3 regions of the Novosphingobium oxfordense genome follow, and region 1 is predicted to be linked to each of the others. Evidence: predicted binding sites of a transcription regulator. Region 1 holds the regulator's gene; each other region holds the start of a gene.
What was found. Region 1 encodes LexA, which represses DNA repair genes until DNA is damaged. Its sites were predicted from a motif close to GTTCCNCNCTTGTTCT; they were not measured.

Region 1 (7,579 bases):
TCGTATCCGGCATCCATTGCCGCATCGATCACCCGCGTGCCCGGCCGGAAAGCCAGTTGCATACCCGCGCGGTGCAGCCGCGAAAGCTGCACGAAACGTTGGAGCGGCAAACCGGTGAGCGCACGAAACTGGCGATGAAAGTGAAACGGCGAAAATCCGGCCCAATCTGAGATCGTTTCGAGATCATGCTCGGCATCCGGCTCGGCTTCGATCCGCGTGATCACACGCGCCATCCTGTCCAAGTAGCGCTTTCGGAAAAGCTCAGATGATTTCGAGGTTTGCGTCATAGAACCCGTCTTGCCACGACCATCGCTGACAGACCTGACCGATCTTGCGAATATCATCGCGGCCTTACTGTCCTATCCCTGCGAAATCTGCCATCGAATGGCCATGATCGGCTTCGTATCTCCTCATGAAAGCGCACGAATCCGCCAATCCGGCCCGGACGCGAATTTTGCTTCAGGACCGTGTAAACTGTGTCAACCGTGTCACCTTGCAGCCCGAACGACAGGCAAAAAATGACCAAGAGCCTTACGCATATCGATTCGGACGGAACCGCGCGCATGGTCGATATCGGCGCCAAGGCCGAGAGCCGTCGGCTTGCTGTCGCGTCAGGTCGGATCTCCATGTCGGCGGAAGCGCTGGAGGCCATCCGCGCCGGAAATGCCCCGAAGGGCGATGTCCTTGGAACTGCACGCATCGCCGGCATCATGGCCGCCAAGAAGACGGCCGACCTCATCCCCATGTGCCATCCATTGATGCTCGATGCCGTCAACGTCGATTTCACGTTCGAAAACGACGCCATCCGTGCGACGGCAACGGCGTCTCTCTCGGGCAAAACTGGCGTGGAAATGGAGGCAATAACAGCAATTTCCATTGCACTCCTGACAATCTACGACATGGCGAAGGCTCTTGACAAAGGCATGGTGATCGGCGGCATCCGCCTCATCGAGAAGCGCGGCGGAAAGTCCGGCCACTGGGTTGCGGAAGGAATTGCGGAATGACGCGGCCGCCCATGCTGACACTCGAAGAAGCCCAGGCGCGCCTGCTGGCGCTGGTCGCCCCCCTCCCCATCGAACGCGTGGACATGGAAGGCGCGATCGGCCGCTACCTGGCAGAGCCGCTGCTGGCGCGCCGCACCCAGCCCGCTGCCGATGTGTCTGCAATGGATGGCTATGCCGTCACGGCCGGTGATCTGGCCGGACCCTGGCAGGTCGTCGGCGAAAGTGCAGCAGGGCATCCTTACGGCGATGTCGTGACGCCGGGCCAGGCGGTGCGAATCTCGACCGGAGCCCTGATCCCTGCTGGCGCCGAAGCGGTCATTCTGCAGGAAGACCTTGTTCGCGATGGTCGTCGCATCACATTGGCCGGCGATGCCCCCTCACCCGCCGACAAGCATGTGCGATGTCGCGGCATGGATTTTCCCGAAGGCAAAGAAGTCTTGCCCGCCGGTACCCGCATCGGCCCCATGCAAGCCGCCTTGGGCATGGCTGCCGGCCATAAGCACCTCCCTGTACGCCGCATACCCCAACTCGTGGCGATCGACAGTGGTGACGAACTCGCGTCCGATCCCGAACAGTGCGAACCCCATCAAATCCCCGCCAGCAACGGCGCAATGCTTGCGGCTCTCGCGCGGAGTATGCCGGTGCGGGTCGACCATATCGGCCCCGTGGAAGATCGCTTGGACGCACTGATCCAGGCTTTCGAGAGCGCGGCGGAGGCCGATGTGATTGTCACCAGCGGCGGCGCCTCGGTCGGTGATCATGACCTGATTCGCCCGGCACTCGAAGCATGGGGCGCCGAAATCGATTTTTGGCGGGTGGCGATCAAGCCCGGCAAACCCATCCTTGTCGCGACCAGGACGCATGGGTCACACCGGCAACTGATTATCGGGCTGCCCGGAAATCCAGTGTCCAGCCTCGTCACAGCCTACCACTTCCTGCTTCCCGTTTTGCGCGCGATGTTGGGCGCGGCAAAGCCGAAGGCAATGCCGATCCTGACCCGGCTAGGGAGCCCTCTTCCCGAGAGCGGTGACCGGCGCGAATTCCTGCGAGGCCTGTGGGACGGTGAAAACGTGACCGCGCAAGTCCTGCAAGACAGCGGCGCGCTGGCCTCGCTAGCGGCAAGCAATGTGCTGATAGACCGCCCACCCCATGCGCCGCCTGCAGCGATTGGCGATCCGGTCTGGGTCTACTTGCTCCAGAATGGCGGTATTGCTTGACGTTACCACATTCGTTGCTTAATTGTTCCCTCATTGTTCGCGAACGGACCTGCAAGTGTTCTTCGCGAAGGGAACATGGCCGCGGTTTGCGGCGAAGCAGGTGAGGCAGGCCAGATGTTGACGCGCAAGCAGCACGAATTGCTCCGGTTCATCCAGGTGCGGCTCGAAGAGAGTGGCGTCTCGCCCAGCTTCGAGGAAATGAAGGAAGCGCTCGACCTCAAGTCCAAGTCCGGCGTCCATCGCCTGATCTCGGCTCTCGAAGAGCGCGGCTTCATCCGGCGCCTGCCCAATCGTGCCCGCGCCCTGGAAGTGCTTCGGGCACCCGACGATCTCAGCAGCAAGTCCGCAACCACTGCAGCACCGCGCGAGACGCCCCCGTCACTGCGACCGGCGCCGCGTGCGTTGGAAGCTGCCAACGATGTGATCGAGATCCCGCTGCATGGACGGATCGCCGCCGGCGTACCGATCGAGGCGATCGAAGGTCAGTCGATGCTTCCCGTTCCCGCCGCCCTACTTGGGTCAGGCGATCATTACGCGCTCGAAGTATCGGGCGACTCGATGATAGAGGCGGGCATTCTCGATGGCGATCTTGCCCTCGTGAAGCGCACGGACACCGCCCGTGACGGCGAAATCGTCGTCGCGCTGATCCGGGGTGAAGAGGCCACCCTGAAATATCTGCGCCGAGAAGGGCCGCAGGTACGCCTTGACCCGGCGAACGCAGCTTACGAACCGCAGATTTACGGCGCGAGCGAGGTGCAGGTTCAAGGGAAGCTGGCTGGCATTCTGCGCCGTTACCATTGATTTTGAATTGCCTGCCTCCACGCCCCGGCGAGGAGGCAGGTCCCGATTGGCAGGCGATTCCGGCCAGCCTTCCTCATTGATGCCACCAGCCATGTTCACCCTGTTGCTCTGCAACAGTACGGAACGTCCGCCCGTCAAGATCGATGGTGATCCCGCCGGTTCGCTTGAGCATTGGCCGGTCGATGCGAAGCCAGCGTGGCTGACAGCCTTGTGGCAGGCGGCGATCGGCAATGACTATATCAGAGCGTCGGCAGGCTTGGGACAGTTGAGCCACTGGAACGTAAGCGGTGCTGCGAGCGACGAGAACATGCCAGGTTCGCCCCCCGCGCAGAAGCCTGACCGCGCAAAAATCCTGATTGCAGCGAACTTCAGGCTGATCAGTCAATAGCAAGGGAGCGTTACGCTGGCCCGCTATTTCCATGAAGTTGTCCATGGCATAGCCGCTTTTGCTTTCGCGCAGGGTTGCAAGTCGCGCCTCACTGCCGACAGCCATTCCAATGTAGTGCCCGTCACCGGCCACGAGAATATCTGGCGGTGTCAGAAACGCCAATCCCACAGCCCCGGCCAAGGCAGGCAACAAGCCGAACCATCGCACTCGCCCGGACCATAGCGCCAGCCACAATCCACCCACTACAAAAAGCAGAAAATGCGCACCTCCCATGACGGGCATAAATCGCACGGCACCGGGAAGCGCGGCCACGGCGTGCGCGATGTCCAGAAGAATGGCTATGGCGTGGTCGGCAAGCCACCAAAGCGGCGCGCCCAGCCCTGCAACGTCTAGCAACAGAGCAAAGGCAACCAGCGGCATGACGATAAATGTCGTCAACGGAATCGCCACAAGATTTGCCAGGGCACCGTACACTCCGGCACGGTGGAAATGGTAGAGGCCGATCGGCACAAGCACGAGATCGATCGCGATGCCGGTTACGAGCATGATCGCAAGAGCCCGCAGGATTCGCGCGATCATCCCCTCGTCGCGAGGCGCCATCCAGCGCTTCACCGGTCCAGCATTCGCCACCGTTATCAGCGTCAGCACGGCCGCGAAGCTCATCTGAAAGCTGGGGCCGATAATGGATTCGGGCCAAAGCACCATGACCACGAAAGCACCCGTCGCCAGCAAACGAACCGACAAGGCCTCCCGCCCCAAAGCGAGAGCTATGAGCACCAGCAGCGCCCCGGCGCAGGATCGCACCGTCGGCACTTGCGATCCCGTCAGCAAGGTATAGCCGATCCCGGCGAGTGCCCCCAATGCAGCCGCAACGATCGGCAGACGGCACCGCAGAGCCAACGCTGGCGACAGCGCCAACAGACGCAAGGCGAGGAAATATACAGCACCGATCACTGCGCTGACGTGAAGGCCGCTGATGGAGAGCAAGTGGGCCAATCCCGCATCGCGCATCGCCTGCGCGTCGTTTTGCTCGATCGCCCCCATATCCCCTGTCGCGAAAGCGATCGCGATACCGGCCACGCTGCCCGATAATTTTGAGCGAATATGTTCGGACAGTTCTGCACGCCACGCCCCCAGAACATCACCGCCGTTTCCAGTTTCGAGAACCTCTACCGGCTCCAGCACGCTTCCCGAGGCCGATATCCCCGCAAACCACGCCGCCCGGGCGAAATCGTATCCTCCGGGAAGCAGCGGTGGCGCTGGCGGCGCAAGCCTGCCTCGGAAGCGTATCAAGGCGCCCCCGGTCAGCGGGGGCGTCGTTTCCGGGCGTACCCCAGCCATTCCGACTCGATCCGGCAGGTTGACGCGCACTTTGATTGCACGCGCCGTTCCTGGCTCGCGCATAGATAGCAGCAACCGTTTTTGCGCCAGCGCCGGCTGCTCTTCGACGGACAGCACCCTTGCCGCAAAAATGCCCGATATTGGCCGAGAAATGGGCGCAGATCCGACCATTGCCGAGCGCCCCCACGCAAAAAGACAACCAAGCGCCAAAACCAGCGCCATGGAGATGAGGGCCGTCCGCAGGTATGGAAAGTGCGTTCGACCGTGCCGCCAGACGCTGGCACCGATTGCGATCGCCGCACTTGTTGCGCAAAATGCAATCCACCATCGAGGCCCGGGCATGGTAAACCAGCCCGCAATTCCGGTGCCGAATCCCACTGCGAGCCAGGGTGCGCGCTCGAAAGTGCAGTTCGAAAGAAAACACTCGACACCAGCCAAACTGCTCGACATGTGGCTCTGGCTGATCCATGGGCGATGCTGCAATGCAGCGCTCCCGGCAGGAGCCGGAAAGCAGGGATCATCGGTCGTGGCGGCGTGACTGGCCATGGTCGACATTAGGACGGAAGGTAGTAGCAATGGCAAGCGGCAGCGCATCGAGCGGACAGACGGCAGGAAAGACCGTCGTCACGCGCTTTGCCCCCTCGCCCACGGGTTTTCTCCATATTGGCGGCGCGCGCACCGCGCTGTTCAACTGGCTCTATGCACGCCATTTCGGCGGCAAATATCTCCTCCGCATCGAAGATACCGACCGCGCCCGCTCGACCGAGCCGGCCATCGAGGCGATTTTCGACGGGTTGAACTGGCTGGGCCTTGGCGGTGACGAGGAAGCGGTATTCCAGTTCGCGCGGTCGGATCGTCACGCCGAAGTGGCTGCGGAACTGATCGCCAATGGTCATGCCTATCGCTGCTACCTCACATCCGAGGAACTGGCCGAGCGCCGCCAGAAGGCACAGGAAGAACGCCGCCCGTTCCGCATCGACAGCGAATGGCGCGATGCCGATCCGTCGACCTGGCCCACCGATCGCTCATACGTCGTGCGCGCCAAGGCGCCGCGCGATGGCGAAACCACGATCCAGGACCTCGTCCAGGGTGAAGTGACCGTCAAGAACGAGGAAATCGACGATTTCGTCATCCTGCGTTCGGATGGTACGCCGACTTATATGCTCGCGGTCGTCGTCGACGACAACGACATGGGCGTCACCCACGTCCTGCGCGGTGACGACCACCTGAACAACGCCTTCCGTCAGCTTGTGATCATTCACGGCATGGGCTGGGACGTTCCAGTCTACGGCCACGTGCCGCTGATCCACGGTTCGGATGGCGCCAAGCTTTCCAAGCGCCACGGCGCGCTGGGCGTCGATTCGTATCGCGACGACCTTGGCGTGCTGCCCGAAGCGCTGTTCAATTATCTGCTGCGGCTCGGCTGGGGCCATGGCGACGAGGAATTCATCGGCCGCGAACAGGCGGTCGAGTGGTTCGACATGGCCGACGTCGGCAAGTCGCCCTCGCGCTTCGACCTTGCCAAGCTGCAGAACCTCAACGGCCACTATCTGCGCGAAGCGGACGACGCCCGGCTTGCCGGCCTCGTTCAGCCGCGCCTCGAAGCGGCCGGTTACACCGATCCCGACATGACTTTGCTTACGCAGGCCATGCCCGTCCTGAAGGTCCGCGCGAAGGACCTGAACGAACTTGCCGAAGGCGCCGCCTTCCTGTTTGCCCAACGCCCGCTCGCCATGAGCGAAAAGGCGCAGGCGCTCCTGACCGACGAAGGGCGTTCGCGCCTTGCCGCGATCCACGAGCGTCTTTCCGGAGAGTCCGAATGGGCCCTGGAGGCACTGGAAGCCAGCCTCAAGGCAATGGCCGAGGAGCTGGGATTAGGCCTCGGCAAGCTCGCGCAGCCGCTGCGCGCCGCCCTGACTGGTCAGACGACCTCTCCGGGTATTTTCGACGTATTGGTTCTGCTCGGCCGGGACGAAAGCCTTGCTCGCATTGGCGCGCAGGCGAGCGCCACGACCGGGTCGCACATATAAGGAGTAAGAACTGGTGGGTGATCAGGTCAAACTGAATGCTGGCAACGGGGAAATCGATTTCCCGGTGCTGAAGGGCAGCGTCGGTCCGGATGTCGTCGACATCCGCAAGCTTTACGGCCAGACCGGCATGTTCACGTACGACCCCGGCTTCACCTCGACGGCGAGCTGCGAAAGCGCGCTCACCTACATCGATGGTGACGAAGGCGTCCTGCTCCACCGCGGTTACCCGATCGGCCAGCTTGCAGAGAATTCTTCCTTCATGGAAGTGTGCTACCTGCTGCTGAACGGCGAACTGCCGAACGTGGGTGAACTGGATGGCTTCACCAATACCATCACCCGCCACACCATGCTCCACGAGCAGCTGGCGACGTTCTACCGCGGCTTCCGCCGTGACGCCCACCCGATGGCGATCATGTGCGGTGTGGTCGGCGCCCTCTCGGCGTTCTACCATGACTCGACCGACATCTCGGATCCCGAGCACCGCAAGATCAGCTCGCACCGTCTCATCGCCAAGATGCCGACGATCGCTGCAGCTGCCTACAAGTATTCGGTTGGCCAGCCCTTCCTCTACCCGGACAACAAGCTGAGCTACACCGGCAACTTCCTGCGCATGACCTTCGGCGTGCCGGCGGAAGAATATGAAGTGATCCCCGCCGTCGAAAAGGCGATGGACCGCATCTTCATCCTCCATGCCGACCACGAGCAGAACGCGTCGACCTCGACCGTGCGTCTTGCCGGTTCGTCGGGCGCAAATCCGTTCGCGTGCATCGCGGCCGGCATCGCCTGCCTCTGGGGCCC
Region 2 (7,579 bases), on a different replicon from region 1:
GGTGGGCGGTTGGCGATCATTGCCTTGCCTGCATAACTGATATGACTTGCATAAGTGATATGAGTAATAATTTCGTGACGGGGAAAGTGATATGCGATAGTACGCGCCGAATGGGACGCCCGGCACTTTGGTCACAGAACATGCAAGCCCGCTTCCCGGCGGGCACTTTCGAACGAATCGGTCAGGTTCTGCGCGAGGATGAAGATCGGACGGACTTCGTTCGCGCGGCTGTCGAGAGAGAGCTTCAGCGCCGGGAGAAGAGCGCGGAGTGAACTGGCTGCGCATTCCCGGCATCGAGGCCGGAGATCTTGAGATTGTTCAGGATGATGCTGGTCGAATGACGGAAGTCATCGTTCCATGCCGACCAGCACCACCTACCCGGTCTGCTGTCTCGCCCAAAAGCTGGTGAAGAACGGCAGCAAGGAAGTCTGCTATCGGGATCGCAGGATCGAGCCCGCGCCTACGTGCGCTCATTGTGAGGCGGCAGCGGGTCAAATGCCATAGCTGCGGTGCGATCCACTACCAGGACGTGCCTGGCATGGACGATAAGCAATACATCAACGAGCGGCTCCGGGATGACATTCAGTTGTCCGCAGCCAAGCGCCCCTTCCGCGATGTTGTGGCGACGCACTGCGTGGAGGAGCTTGGTCCGCAGGGTCTTCCGGCGTTACGCAGACGACAAGCTGTTGGATTACCGCTTTGACGCGCTGTGCGTTCTGCGGATCGAAATCACCTGTTCGGCAAAGCGCGAGGCGTAGTCATCGACATCGAGAGCGGCAGGCTGCTCGACATGTAGAGGGTTGCACGCAGTCGAATGTTCGACGCGGCATGATGACCCACATGGACCAGTGGAGAGCGTCGAGGCGTGGTGCCAAGATATGGCCCCTGCCTACAAGGGCGTGGCGCGCGACCTGTTCCCGAAGGCCCAGATCGTGGTCGATAAGTTCCACGTTCTGATGCGCGCCGGGGTGATATGGCAGAAAATCCGTCTGCGGGAAACGGCGAGCCTTCCGGCCGAGCTACGCAAGAAAATGCCCGGCATCATCCGCATGTTCGACAAGCGCTGGGACACCCTCAAGCCAGTCTCCCAGGATACGGTTGCGCAGGTTCTGGAACAAAGCCCGGCGATGCAGGCCGCCTACACGATCAAGGAAAGCTTCCACTTCTTTTATGAAAAGCAGACCCGGTTGGAGGCCGAACAGAGCTATCGGAACTGGATCGACACCGTTCGCCAGTTCGATCAGCATTCCGAATGGAAGCCGCTGATGAAGATGGTGCAGGTTCACCGGGACGAAATCTTCGGCTACTTCGAGCACCGCTATACCAGCGGCAAGCTGGAGCGCATGAACCGGTCGATCGCCGACCTGAACCGCGCTGCCAATGGCCTCGACTTCCCCAGCCTCCGCGCCAAGGCCTTGCTTCGATATGGCAGGCTGGTCGAACCGGAGGCATATACGCGTCTCTTCATGGACGCTGGACCCGATGATGAAGGTGGTCGCAGGCCTTTCATGGAAGAGGCTTTCAGCGACATCTTCGCCTAACCATCAACCCGAAATGCCGGATGACCCGCCTCGAGCTTCTGCGTTCGCGGCAGGAACAGGAAAGGGGTGGCACCGCGCGCCCAATGACGCCGCCTGCGCGACGAGGCGAGAACTCCGACCGGAACGCGCGCCCGCCGAGTGGATTTGACTGGCATGCAAATTGTCCGATTGTCGGAATATGAGTGTTTGCGTCCGTAATGAGCCGATCTGGTGACTGGGCTTTCGTCACGATGTCTGGCTCCGCGAGGATGAGCGGAACGATCGCCGTGCCGCCGAGGAGATTGACGATGACAAATCCCCCAGCGGTTCAATCTCATTCCCATGATCACTCGAAGAATGCAGCTTGGCCTGCCGACCGGCTCATCCTGACCCCCGGCATGATTGATCTGACCCGTTCGCCACTCGCTGGCCAGCTCGATGCCGAAACTTATGTTTTGGGCGCGTTCAATCCCGCGCTGACCAGGCTTCCCAATGGAAATCTGCTGATGATGGTGCGCATCGCCGAAGCCCTTCGCGAACCGATATTTGGCGGCAAGGTCCATGCGATAAGGTTGGGGGACTGTGAGGCCGGCGGCAACGCCGACAGACAGTACGTCCTCGATGGGTGGCCCATCGAATTGGCCGACACAGCGGATCCCCGCACATTCAAGCTGCATGGCGGCGGCTGGCGCATTATGGCTCTCACTTCGCTGTCTTGGCTGCTCCCCGTCGTGATCTCACCCGATGGCCTCGAAATAGTGACCATCCATTATGAGCGCGCAATTGCGCCGGCCGGCTCCTGGCAATGCTACGGTGTCGAGGACCCGAGAATCAGCAAAGTCGGCGATGATTACTGGATGACGACCTGTTCGATCAGCCCCGAACGCCAATCAACGACACTCTATCACTCCACGAACGCACTCGATTGGACCTTCGACGGTGTCGTCCTCGATCACCAGAACAAGGACATGCTCATATTCGAGGGCCTGATCGGCGACAAGTACTGGGCGCAAACGCGGCCGCTCGGCGATCTCTATTTCGCCTATCCGCCGGGCAGCGAGTGGCGGGCTGGTCCCTCGATCAATCTCGCCAGCTCTCCTGATTGCCGCCATTGGCGCCCTTACCTGAAGCCGGGTATCCGGCCGCATGCCGCCACTGTTGCAACAGCGAGGATGGGGGGCGGCGCGCCGCCTATCCTGACTGAAATTGCGGGTCGGCGCGGCTGGTTATCGCTCTGGCATGGAGTGGAGCCGAGAGAAGTCGTCGGCATTTACAGGACCTATTGGTCTCTGCTCGATCCTGAAGACCCATCGATCGTACTCGCCACCAGCGACACTCCCTTACTCGAAGCCAATCCCGAGCTGACCGGGCCCCTTGAAGAACTCATGTACATGCACGGCGTCGTCTTCACGACGGGCATCGTCGAGGCAGACGATCACTTCATCGTTGCTTCTGGTGAAGCGGACCTTGCCTGCAGGATCACGCATGTTCCCAAGTCAGCGTTTGCAAGCATGTGAAACGGATAACGCCCTCTCATCGGCCGCTTATCAGACACGCACGCGGCAGCGCCCATCCCTTGACCAATTGAAGTGCTGTCCGGGCTATGGCTCGCCATACGGACGGGCCCGCTCGTGATTTCAGTATCGCCCGGATGATCCCAAAAGTGGCGCGGCTTCGAACTTTCCGAGAAGCTTAACAAGCGGAATTCGCAACCTCGAACTGCATGCCTCTGATTTCATGAAATGCAACCAGATGGAGCAACACCGGTTGCATTCCTTGCATTTGTGAGACGGCCGCCGCGGGCGCATATGGCCGGTGCCTTTCAGGCATCCTCTCCCAAAGACTTCCCAAGCCGGCCCATGTGGCCGGCTTTTTTTGGCTTTGCGCCTGCTTGAAGGGCCTTGGTACTTCAGCCAAACACCCCATGCAGGAACCAGCTCTGGGCGCCCGTCACCGGATCCATGCCGTCTCCCTGCCGGAACACCCAGTAGCGGGCTCCCATCTCGTCCTCGACCAGGAAGTAGTCGCGCACGCTCAGCCATTCCGCTTCGCTCAGATGCCATTCGCCATAGATGCGCTCCGGGCCGTCGGCGCGCGTCACGCGCCGTCTGACGCCGCGCCACACGAAATGGACCGGGGGGTGGTCGGGCAGAAGCGCCATCGTCTCTATCATCTCGGGGCGCGCGAAGAGGCGTGCCGGGCGCGGCCAACGCTGCGGCCAGCGCAGCAGGGTCGGATCAGCCATAGGCGCGATCCGTTCAACCGAGCGCTCGGGGATATGGCTTTCGCGCGCGGCCAGCCGGAAGAGCCGTTCCTCGCCGACCCGGTTGCCGAGCACATCGACGAGCGCCGACACTTCGGGAACAGCTCTCTCTCCCAGCGTCGAGATCGTGCGAAGACCAAGCGGCTCGACGACAGGGGCAGCGAGCACCATGCGCTCGACCCCGAAGCCCGGATCGATGGTCTGGATTTTGTCGCAGAGAAGGCGCGCCAATTGCTTCTTCTCGCGGCTTGGCTTTGCGAGTCCCGCTCGGATCGCCTGCACTGCATTGTCGACGCGGTGGAAACGTAGGTCGAGCCGGCGTGCGCCAAGCCCGGCTTCCTCCAGCTCCAGAGCCAGCGCGTCGACCAGCTTTAGGGTATAGCGCTCGAGCGTCTCGGGGGCCGCGATCGGCTCGGCAAAACGCCGCTCAACCTCGATGCGCTCGGGCGCTTCGACCGGTTCGAAGGGCTCGGAAAGCCGACCATAGGCCTGATCGAGCCGCTTGCCCGGTTCCGATCCGAACCGCAGGGCGAGAGACGCTCGCGGCATCGCCTCCAGTTCGGCAATGGTCTCGATGCCAAGCGTCGCCAGCTTGTGGACCTTGTCTGCATCCAGGCGAAGAGCTGCGAGCGGCAGGTATGAGATGGCATCTGCCAGTTCGAGCGGATCGACGACGCGCAGCGGCGCGCTTCCGAAGCGGGCGAGCGCATGGGCTGCCCCATAAGTGGGGGCGCAGACCGCCCTTCCGGCCGTCTCGACTTCGGCGAGCCGCCGCAGCACATCCCCGAGCAGACCCTCGGCGCCGCCATGAGGATGGGTGGCCCCAGTGATATCGAGCATCAATCCGTCCGGCGGATCGAGCGCGATCATCGGCGAGTACCGGCGCAGCGACCAGACGGCGAGCTTTTCCAGGGCTTCCGCATCGGCCTTGGGGTCGGCATCCATCATGACGAGATCGGGCACGAGCGCCTGAGCCTGGCTGACGGCCATGCCGGCATGGAGGCCCAAGGCGCGCGCAGGCGCACCGACCGCCGTCAGAACCCGACGGCGCCCTTCCATGCCGGTAAGAACGAGCAGCGCGTCAGGAGGCGGCGCGTGCGGGCCAAGCCTGCGACGCAGCCGATCGATCGGCCAGGTCGGCAGGTAAAGCGAGACGACCTGTCGCATCGCAGGATTCCACAAGGAAGTCGGCGCTCTCGCCAGCCCGGCACCGGATAAGCTCGACGAACCAGCGCGGCCGGGCAACGCCCTTAACCGGCAAGGGTTCGGATGGAACAGCGGTAATCCGCCACCGCGTTGCCGCCGCGGTCGGCTGTCCGAAGTCGGCGGCGTCTTCGCGCCGACGCCAACGGCGAAGGGCAATGCCGATCGAACCGCTGGTTTCGGCCGCAAGCAGCAATCGGCGGGACACCGACATCGAGAGGCGCGACACTTCGGCGACCACACCGCCAAGTCCGCCATGGCGCAGCCCTTCCTCGAAACAGGCCAGCAGCGAGATTTCGTCCTGAGCTTCGACGTAGATCACCCGGTCGGGATCGAGCCCCGCCTGCGCAATCGCCGGTGCGAACAGATCGGCCTTGGTCATGCACCAGAGGATCTTCCCTTCGGCCCGCGCCATGATCCCTGCTGCGAACAAAGCCGCCGCCGCACCATCGGTGACGCCCTGCGCGCCGCCGGCGATTTCATGAAGCGAGCCGAGCGTCAGGCCCCCACCCGGGAGCCGCTCGTCGATTGCGCCAAGTCCGAATGGCAGCACTTCACGGCGCAGCCTTTCACCGCCCTCGATCTCTGCGATCCGGGCGCGCAGTTCGTCCAGACGAGGGCCTGCCCCTCCCGATGTCATGAAGGGCCTCCTTCGGCTCAAAACGGAAATTATGTTCCCATTTTGTTCCAATCGAAGTTGGAGTCAACGGGCTCAACGGGCCTGGTCTGGTGCTTTCCCATTAAAACGACTGATTTCCCGAGCGAATTTTTGTGGTCCAGCCACGACAGCCTTTCCTCAACCCGGCCACAAACATGCGAATCGATCCGGCGATGATCCACGGTTCAATCCCAAAGACATGCCTCTGTGCAGAACTGAACGCGCTCTCGCGATGAAGCGTAACGATGGCCTTAGCTGCCGCGCCATATCGGGACTGGCGTAACTTTGCGGATGTCACAGTCCCACAAACGAATAGATATGTCACTGTGGGTGCCGAGGAGCATCTGCAAACAATTGCTTGCAGAAGATGAGTTCCAAGTACGGCGCCGACGAGGCGACCCAGACTGAGCCCCGCGCCGCCTTTGCGCTGCGGGGCTCGTTTCCCTGGCCATCCTGGACTCGATCGGAACCACCTTCCCCTTCTGGAATTTGCGGTACTCCACAAGCGTCCCTAAATGGTAACCAAAGGAGGCTGGCCCCATCTGCAATCTCTATCGCATGACCAAGCCTGCCGACGCGATCGCGGCGCTTTTCGACGCCATGCCGGCCGTGGGAGCGAACTATGTCGAGGTCATCGCCCCCACCGACCCAGGACTCGTTGTCGCGCGCCGCAATATTCAAGCCATGGCCTGGGGGTTCCCGCGCAGCGACAGCCGCAAGGTCACCGGCGAGCCTCTCAAACCAAGGGCGGTCGTCAACACGCGCAGCGACAAGATCGGCTCACCGTTCTGGCGCACCAGCTTCCAGAGGCGACGGTGCCTCATCCCGGTCACGGCTTGGGCCGAGCCTGCCGGCCAAAAGAGCCGGATGACCCGAACCTGGTTCTCCCTACCTGGCGAGGAGGTCTTCGCCATCGCCGGCATCTGGTGCAATTCGCCTGAATGGGGGCATGTTTACTCGATGCTGACGGTGCCCGGCCACGAGCAGATGGAGCCGCTCAACGATCGCATGCCAGTAATCCTGCGCTGCGAGGAGTGGCAGATCTGGACCGACGGCACGCCGACGGCGGCTCATGAGCTATGCCGAATCTGGGAGGGCCTTTTAGAGGTGGAGCCGACCGACGAACCTTGGTCGGACCGGACGGTGCCCCAAGAGCCGAACACCCAGCTTTCGCTACCGCTGTAGGCAGCGTTGACCGGGGATCGTACGCACCGCCGCGAACCGAATTGGATTGGCGTGCGGTCCAGTGAGGGGAGGCGTCACCAGCCGCTTCGTAAAAGCGGGATTTCGCGCGTACCGGGGAACCCTCCGGTGCCCCCGAGCCGACGTCAGGTAATGGCTTCGTTGTCCAGAAGCATGCCGCGACTCGCCTGCATTACGACTTCCGCCTCGAGCTGGACGGCACGCTCGTCAGCTGGGCAGTGACCCGAGGGCCAAGCGCCAACCCTGATGACAAACGCTTGGCAGTTCGGACCGAAGACCACCCGCTCGACTATGCCCGGTTCGAAGGGACTATCCCCAAGGGGGAGTATGGTGGTGGTACCGTAATGCTTTGGGACAATGGAACTTGGGAGCCGGTCCCGGGCAAGGATCCCATCAAAACCCTTATCGAAGGGCATCTGCATTTCACCCTCCATGGCCCGCGCATGAAGGGCGAGTGGATCATGTTTCGCCTAAGCCACGCGGAAAGGAGAAGGGCGAAAACTGGTCCTACGTAAGGTCGAGGACGAGTTTGCCGGTGGCTCGGACGACCTCATCGGCATTCATCTCGCGAGCGTCGACAGCTTCTGCGAGGCGGGGTTGGAAGGGGTCGTATCGAAACGCCTCGACGCTCGATATAGCGGTTCGCGGAGCGGTAGCTGGGTCAAGTCCAAGTGCATACGTCGGCAGGAGTTCGTCATTGTAGGCTGGACGCCTTCTGACAAGCAGCGGAGG
Region 3 (7,579 bases), 740 kb from region 1:
CAAATCAAATCGAAGTCGCCCGTGGCGATCTGCCCTTGGGTGTAGACCTCCACCGCTGCGCCACCGACCAGGATCGGTGGGCGATGACCCGCCTCGTCCATGGCCATGCTGACACGCGCGAGAACGCGCAGGGCATCCTCGAACTGCGCGCGCCAGCCTGCCACAATCACTTCCCCAGAAGCGGCTTCAGATAGTGCCCGGTGAAGGACTTCTTCTCCTTCACGATATCCTCCGGCGTGCCCTCTGCAATCACCTGACCGCCACGGACGCCGCCTTCTGGGCCCATGTCGATGATCCAGTCGGCGGTCTTGATGACATCGAGGTTGTGCTCGATCACCACCACCGAATTGCCCTGCTCTACCAAGCGGTGGAGCACTTCCAGCAGCTTGCGCACGTCCTCGAAGTGGAGGCCGGTGGTCGGCTCGTCCAGAATATAGAGCGTCTGCCCGGTGGAGCGGCGAGCTAGTTCCTTGGCGAGCTTCACGCGCTGCGCCTCACCGCCGGACAGCGTGGTCGCCTGCTGGCCAACCTTGACGTAGCCGAGGCCGACTTCGTTCAGCATGTGCATCTTGTCGCGGATCGGGGGCACGGCCTTGAAGAACTCCTCCGCGTCCTCGATCGTCATGTCCAGCACGTCGGCGATGGAGTGGCCCTTGAACTTCACTTCCAGCGTTTCGCGGTTGTAGCGCTTGCCGTGGCATTCCTCACACGTGACGTAGACGTCGGGCAGGAAGTGCATCTCGATCTTGATCAGGCCGTCGCCCTGGCACGCCTCGCACCGGCCGCCCTTGACGTTGAAGCTGAAGCGCCCGGCCTTGTAGCCGCGCGCCTCGGATTCCGGCAGGCCGGCGAACCAGTCGCGGATCTGGGTGAAGGCGCCGGTGTAGGTGGCGGGGTTGGAGCGCGGGGTGCGGCCGATCGGGGACTGGTCGATCTCGATCACCTTGTCGCAGTTTTCGAGCCCGGTGATCCGGTCATGCGCCCCGGCGACCACGCGCGCGCCGTTCAGCTGACGCGCGGCGCCGGCCTGTAGCGTATCGATGGTGAGCGAGCTTTTGCCCGATCCGGACACGCCGGTGACGCAGCAGAACGTGCCGAGCGGGAATTCCGCCGTGACGTTTCGCAAGTTGTTGGCGCGGGCGTTCTCCACCACGATCTTCTTGCCGTTGCCCTTGCGGCGCTCGGTCGGCACCTCGATCTTGCGGGTGCCGTTGAGGTAGGCGGCGGTGAGGCTGTTCTTGCTCTTCAGCACTTGCTTCAGCGTGCCTTCGGCCACGACTTCGCCGCCATGGACGCCGGCGCCGGGGCCAAGGTCAACAATGTGGTCTGCCGTGCGGATCGCGTCCTCGTCATGTTCGACGACGATCACGGTGTTGCCCAGGTCGCGCAGGCGCTTCAGCGTTTCCAGCAGCATGTCGTTATCGCGCTGGTGGAGGCCGATCGAGGGTTCGTCGAGCACGTAGAGCACGCCCGACAGGCCCGAGCCGATCTGGCTGGCCAGGCGGATGCGCTGGCTCTCACCGCCTGACAGCGTGCCGCTGGTACGGTCGAGGTTGAGGTAATCAAGCCCGACGTTGTTGAGGAAGCCCAGCCGCTCGTTGATTTCCTTGAGGATGGCCTTGGCGATCTGCTGCTGCTGGCTGGTCAGCTTGCCCTCAAGCTCCCCGAACCACGCGAAGCCGTCCGCCACGGAAAGGCGCGCGGCATCGGCAATGTCGCTGCCGGCGATCTTAACCGAGAGCGCCTCGGGCTTGAGGCGCTTGCCCTCGCACGTTTCGCAGGGCTGCGCGGTCTGGAACTTGGACAGTTCCTCGCGCATCCAGGCGCTGTCCGTCTGGATCATGCGGCGGTTGAGGTTGCCGATCACGCCTTCGAACGGCTTGTTGACGGTGTATTCCTTCTTGCCGTCCTTGAACGTCAGCGGCACGGCCTTGCCGCCGGTGCCGTAGAGGATGACGATCTTCAGCTCGGTCTGCAGTGCGTCCCACGGCGTGGTGAGGTCGAACCCGAAGTGTTCGGCCAGGCTGGAGAGCACCTGCATGTAGTAAGGCGAAGGCGGGTTTGACTTGGCCCAGGGCACGATCGCGCCCTGCTTGAGGCTGAGATGCTCGTTCGGGACCACCAGTTGCGGGTCGAACAGCAGCTTCTCACCCAGGCCGTCGCAGGCCGGGCACGCACCCTGCGGCGCGTTGAACGAGAACAGGCGCGGCTCGATCTCCTCGATCGTGAAGCCGCTGACCGGGCAGGCGAACTTTTCGGAGAAGACGATGCGGTTGGGCGGCAGGCCGGCGCCCTTGAGGTTCTTCTTGCCCTTCCCTTCGCTCTCACGGCCCGGCACGACACCGTCGGCAAGGTCGATATAGGCCAGCCCCTCGGCCAGCTTCAGCGCCTGTTCGAAGCTGTCGGCCAGGCGGGTCTGGATGCCGTCCTTCACCGCGATGCGGTCCACCACGACTTCGATGTCGTGCTTGTACTTCTTGTCGAGCGCGGGGGCGTCCTCGATGGCGTAGAGTTCGCCGTCGATGCGGACGCGGGTGTAGCCGGCCTTCTGCCACTCGGCCAATTCCTTGCGGTACTCGCCCTTGCGGCCGCGCACGACCGGCGCGAGCAGGTAGGCGCGGGTGCCTTCGGGCAGTTCCATCACCCGGTCGACCATGTTGGAGACGGTCTGCGCCTCGATCGGAAGCCCGGTGGCGGGCGAATAGGGAATGCCCACGCGTGCCCAGAGCAGGCGCATGTAGTCCCAGATCTCCGTCACGGTCGCCACGGTGGAGCGCGGGTTGCGACTGGTAGTCTTCTGCTCGATCGAGATCGCGGGGCTGAGGCCGTCGATATGCTCGACGTCCGGCTTCTGCATCATCTCCAGGAACTGGCGCGCATAGGCCGAGAGACTCTCGACATAGCGGCGCTGGCCTTCCGCATAGATCGTGTCGAACGCAAGGCTGGATTTGCCCGAGCCCGAGAGGCCGGTGATGACGATCAGCTTCTCACGCGGGAGTTCGATGTCGAAACCCTTGAGATTGTGCTCACGGGCGCCGCGGACGGTGATGTGGGAGAGACTCATGGGGGACGTATGTTCCAGATTTGTTCGCAATGCGCAAGGCAAGGCGCATGGCAGGCCGCAATTCCGGAAAGCCATGTGGGAACGCCCGCCCCGATTGCAACGCAGGCGCAAAAATCCACCACATGCCGTTCGTCGGGGAACCGATGTCGTCTATCGGCCGACAAATGCCGTTCACCGATCCGTTAGTTTGCAGACTTGAAAATGCCATACTAATGCGCAATAACGACACTGCCCGATAAAAGTATGGACTCGCCCTTTGCTTTAATGCCGATCTCTCTGTGAAAGAGTAGATGACCGGCTCCGAAGATCAGCCAGGGCCACCGTAGCGGGTTTAACGCCTTATAGTATCGATAGAATTGACTGTGGGGATTACCGCGAGGCAGGCGCGCGCCAAGTGCCTGCAAGAGAGGGATTCTTTTAAAAAACCGCACATTTTCAGACCGCACAGGGTCGTCGCAGTGCGTTCGGTATCGCGGAACGGGAGGTTTCGCGGGCGACGGGCTGCGTCCTTGAAGGAGGAGTACCCGAAATGTCCAGGAATTCCATGATAGCCGCCGCCATCCTGGCCGGAGCCACGCTTGGCTTTGCCGCATCGGCCGTGGCCGACGAAGTCGTCGTCAAGAATCCGGTCATCGATCCAAGCGTGCCGCGCGTTCTGGTCCGTTACGACGATCTCAACCTCGAGACCCAGGCCGGGCGCGATCACCTGACAACACGGCTGGATTCCGCGGTTCGCACCGTCTGCGGAAAGAACGTGGACGTGCGCGACCTTGACGAGTTCGCATCGATGATGGGCTGCCGCGACGATTCCAGCCAACGCGCCTATGCCGCGCGCGATCAGGTCTTCGCGCAGTATCTGGCGGCACGCGCTCAGGGTCAGACCCTGGCCGCTTCCGCCATGCCGCAGACGCTGGCCGTGTTCGCCCGGCGGTGACTGTTGCCTCCAAAGCCCGGCTTCGGCCGGGCCGGTGGGGCGCATCAAAATCAGGGCGGATTGGAACTTTCGGCAAGCCCTCCGCCATGATGGCAAACGGCCACGTACAGGAATCGCCGATCGTTGAAATTACTTATCAACACCTCATGATAACTTTTCTTACGTGATATCTATATTTCAACAACTGGAAATAGACTGTTAAAACGGCTGTTCCACGGAACACCGGTACGGAAGAAATTTGTCTTTGCCCTCCTGCCGAAGAAGCGGAAGGCGCAATATCCGGAAAGAATGGCAAGGCGGTTAGCATACGGGACCGCCCCCAAAGACAGATACAACGACACGATAAGCGGGAACGCGCCTGCGGCTCCCGCAGGCGGCGCCGACAGGGTCGCTCGACTTCAACCACCGCGCCGGGCCCTGCCCGGACCGACCGGAGATACGAGCATGACGCATATCGACATTCGCAATACCGTGACTTTCGCTGCCCCGTTTGCGCTGCTTTGCGCCGCGCTGGCCATTCCCTCACAGGCGGTCGCCCGTCCATCAGACGATGGCGGAACCGAGGCCGTAACCATGGTCGATGGAAACCGGCCGACCGAGCAAGTCTTCTACACCGATCTTGACCTGGATTCGCCGCAGGGACGCGCGCAACTGGATGCGCGCATCGAAACGGCCGTGGGCCATGTCTGCGGCACCGCCGACATCCGCGACCTGCCTGCCTATGCCGACATGCGCAACTGCCGTGACGAAAGCACCCGGCAGGCCTTCGCCACCCGCGATACCGTGCTCGCCGATCGTGATCGGGACGGGCGCGTGGCGGTCCTGGCCGTTGCCCGCGATACCTCCCAACATCGCGCGCGCTGACGAACCGGACCGACGACGGGATCGCCGCTCCCTCCCCGTGGGCGGCGATCCCGGTTCGGGCCCCGGTTCCCGCTGAACACCTCCTCTCGCCGCAGACGCGGCACACTCCACCCCCGCACTCCACCGTTCGTCGCATAGCCTTTGCGCGCGTTTCCCGCCCGCGTCAGAGCTTCGCCAACAACACCTCAGGGATGGAGAATTTGATGAGGGGGTCGCGTATCCTTCTGGCGCTGAGCGCGCCGGCTTTCGCTTGTGGAATCCTGGCCGCCGGTCCGGCGCATGCCGACGATCCCAGCGACCCGACGATGACGCCGCAGGCCATTGCGCGCGATCGCGCCATCATCCGCAAGCTCAACCAGGACCAGCTCGCCTCTGTCCGCAAGCGCGACGCGCAATATGCCGAGGGTTGGAAAGCCTACAAGGGGCAGCGCGGCGAGGAGCGCGGCGGTGACGACAGCGATGCACGCAATTATGCCGAGGCGCGCCGCCAGTACGACGCCGACCTTGCCCGGTGGCGGCGCGATGTCGCGGCCTGCCGCGCCGGCGACTATTCACGCTGCCGCTGAGAGCCGTTCAAACGAACGGCAGGCGGCGGCCTTCGCGGCGCCGGGGCATCGTACCCGCGCCGCCCCCTCGGGGGACGCGCCCGTCCCCCTTTTCCCATTTGCCGTGACAGGCACCAGCAATCGCAGGTAAGCCCGGCAGCATGAGCTTGCGCCCCTTCCACCTCGCCTTCCCTGTCCACGACCTTGATGCCGCACGGGCCTTCTGGGGCGGCCTGATGGGCTGCCGCGAAGGGCGCAGCAGCGCGCATTGGGTCGATTTCGACTTCTACGGGCACCAGATCGTCACCCATCTCGTGCCGGACATGGCGCGCGGAGACAGCGCCTCCAACCCGGTCGACGGCCATGGCGTGCCGGTGCCGCATTTCGGCGTGGTGCTGGCCATGGAGGATTGGGAGGATCTGGCATTGCGTCTGCGCGAAGCCGGCGTCAGCTTCGGCATAGAGCCCTATATCCGCTTCGCCGGACAGGCGGGTGAGCAGGCAACCATGTTCTTCCGCGATCCTTCGGGCAATGCCATCGAGATGAAGGCCTTTGCCGACCTCGGCCAGCTTTTCGCCACCTGAGGGAGGCGGGACGCGGGATTTCCTCCCGGCGTTTTCACCTCCATCCGATGCGGAAGGCGGGAAAACCCGATGCCGCGGCGCTGGAACCACCCCCGCTTCTCGCTTATTCATGGCTGGACGGAACCGAGGCCCGACCCGAGGTGAGATGAAGCCAGGACGCATTTCCTCCGCCCTCATCCTGCTGGCACTGATGCCGGCCGGATGCCATCGCCAGGCCGAGGAAGCGCCGCCCCCGCGCGCCAACGACGCCATCGTGATCGAACCGCAAGCCTCGCTGCTGACGGTGCCCGTCGATGCCGATATCTCCGCGCTGGGCCCCGCGCTGGAGCGGGAAATCCCCCGCACGCTATGGTCCATCGACGAGACCGGCCTGGAATGCCTCCCCTCGAAGAAGGTGAAGCTTGCCTTCGTCAAGCTGAAGACCCCCAAGATCAAGTGCGACATCGTCGGAGAGGCGCGGCGCGGCCCCCTGCGCTTCACCGGCACCGGGCGCGAGGTGGTCTTCACCATGCCGATCACCGCCCAAGTCCAGGCGCGCGACATCGGCGGCGTGCTTAAGCGCGAGACTGCAAACGCGCGGGCCGAAGCGAGAGCGCGGGTCAGCCTCGACATGACGCCCGACTGGAAACTGCGCGGCAAGGTGACCATCACCTATCGCTGGATCGACAGCCCCCATCTCGACTTCCTCGGCCGCCGGATCGATCTTTCCAAACCGGCGGACAAGAAGCTGGCCCCGATCGTCGCGGGGCTGGAACGGCAGCTGGGCGCGGAACTGGCGAAAATCTCGGTGCGGCCGACGATCGAGAAGGCCTGGGCCGCCGCGTTCACCTCTCTGGAGCTGAACCACCGCAACCCGCCGGTGTGGATGCGGATCACTCCGCAGGAAGTGCAGTATGGCGGCTACATGCTATCGGGCCATCGCGTCCAGCTGCGGCTTGGCCTCAAGGCGCTGACCGAGACCTTCGTGGGCGACCGGCCTGCCGATCCGGCGCCCACGGCCCTGCCCGCGCTGCGCCGGATGAACGGAGAGGCCGGGCGCATCGCCTTCTTCATCCCGGTAATCGCGGACTATCGGGAGCTGGAGCCGGTGCTGCTGAAGGCGTTGGTCAAGCGCCAGCAGCGGCCTTTCGTGGTTTCCGACCTCGGCACCCTTCACGCGGAATTCCGCAAGGCGACCATCTACGGCACCACTGGCGGGCGGATCGCGGTGGGTATCGAGCTTTCGGTCTGGGGAGCGAAGGGCTACCTGAAAAAGTCCAGCGGCACGGTCTGGCTGACCGCCAAGCCGTCCAACCAGCCCGATTCCCGCAAGGTGGAATTCACCGAGCTTCATGTCGGCGGCGGCACCGACATGGTGGGCAGCAAGCTGCTGCTGGGATTCGCCAATGCACCCGAACTTTCCGCAACGCTGGCGGATGCGCTGGGGCAGAACTTCGAGAAGGATTTCCAGGACCTGCTCGGCAAGATCCACCGCGCGATTGCCGAAAAGCGGGCAGGCAAGCTGCTGATCCGTGCCGAAGTCACGGAGGCGCACACCGGCACGATCCGCGCGGCGGGACAGGGCCTTTACCTGCCGGTACGGGGAAGC

Region 2: the regulator LexA is predicted to act here: its motif matches at 5,660-5,675, upstream of WBP07_RS22005 (ImuA family protein).
Region 3: the regulator LexA is predicted to act here: its motif matches at 3,076-3,091, upstream of uvrA (excinuclease ABC subunit UvrA).

The regions. Positions count from the first base shown of each region.
Region 1 is NZ_CP147005.1:1,443,783-1,451,361, forward strand. It holds gene WBP07_RS06645 (GyrI-like domain-containing protein) at 1-233, opposite strand, end outside; gene moaC (cyclic pyranopterin monophosphate synthase MoaC) at 519-1,004, shown strand; gene WBP07_RS06655 (molybdopterin molybdotransferase MoeA) at 1,001-2,221, shown strand; gene lexA (transcriptional repressor LexA) at 2,336-3,022, shown strand; gene WBP07_RS06665 (ComEC/Rec2 family competence protein) at 3,096-5,234, opposite strand; gene gltX (glutamate--tRNA ligase) at 5,327-6,781, shown strand; gene WBP07_RS06675 (citrate synthase) at 6,795-7,579, shown strand, end outside.
Region 2 is NZ_CP147007.1:442,737-450,315, forward strand. It holds gene WBP07_RS21980 (YlcI/YnfO family protein) at 141-272, shown strand; gene WBP07_RS21985 (hypothetical protein) at 539-703, shown strand; gene WBP07_RS21990 (transposase) at 849-1,541, shown strand; gene WBP07_RS21995 (glycosidase) at 1,919-3,037, shown strand; gene WBP07_RS22000 (Y-family DNA polymerase) at 3,430-4,950, opposite strand; gene WBP07_RS22005 (ImuA family protein) at 4,865-5,626, opposite strand; gene WBP07_RS22010 (SOS response-associated peptidase) at 6,185-6,829, shown strand; partial or broken gene WBP07_RS22015 (DNA polymerase ligase N-terminal domain-containing protein) at 6,922-7,579, shown strand, end outside.
Region 3 is NZ_CP147005.1:2,180,082-2,187,660, forward strand. It holds gene WBP07_RS10145 (hypothetical protein) at 1-164, opposite strand, end outside; gene uvrA (excinuclease ABC subunit UvrA) at 167-3,064, opposite strand; gene WBP07_RS10155 (UrcA family protein) at 3,594-3,998, shown strand; gene WBP07_RS10160 (UrcA family protein) at 4,443-4,862, shown strand; gene WBP07_RS10165 (hypothetical protein) at 5,066-5,428, shown strand; gene WBP07_RS10170 (VOC family protein) at 5,569-5,991, shown strand; gene WBP07_RS10175 (DUF4403 family protein) at 6,137-7,579, shown strand, end outside.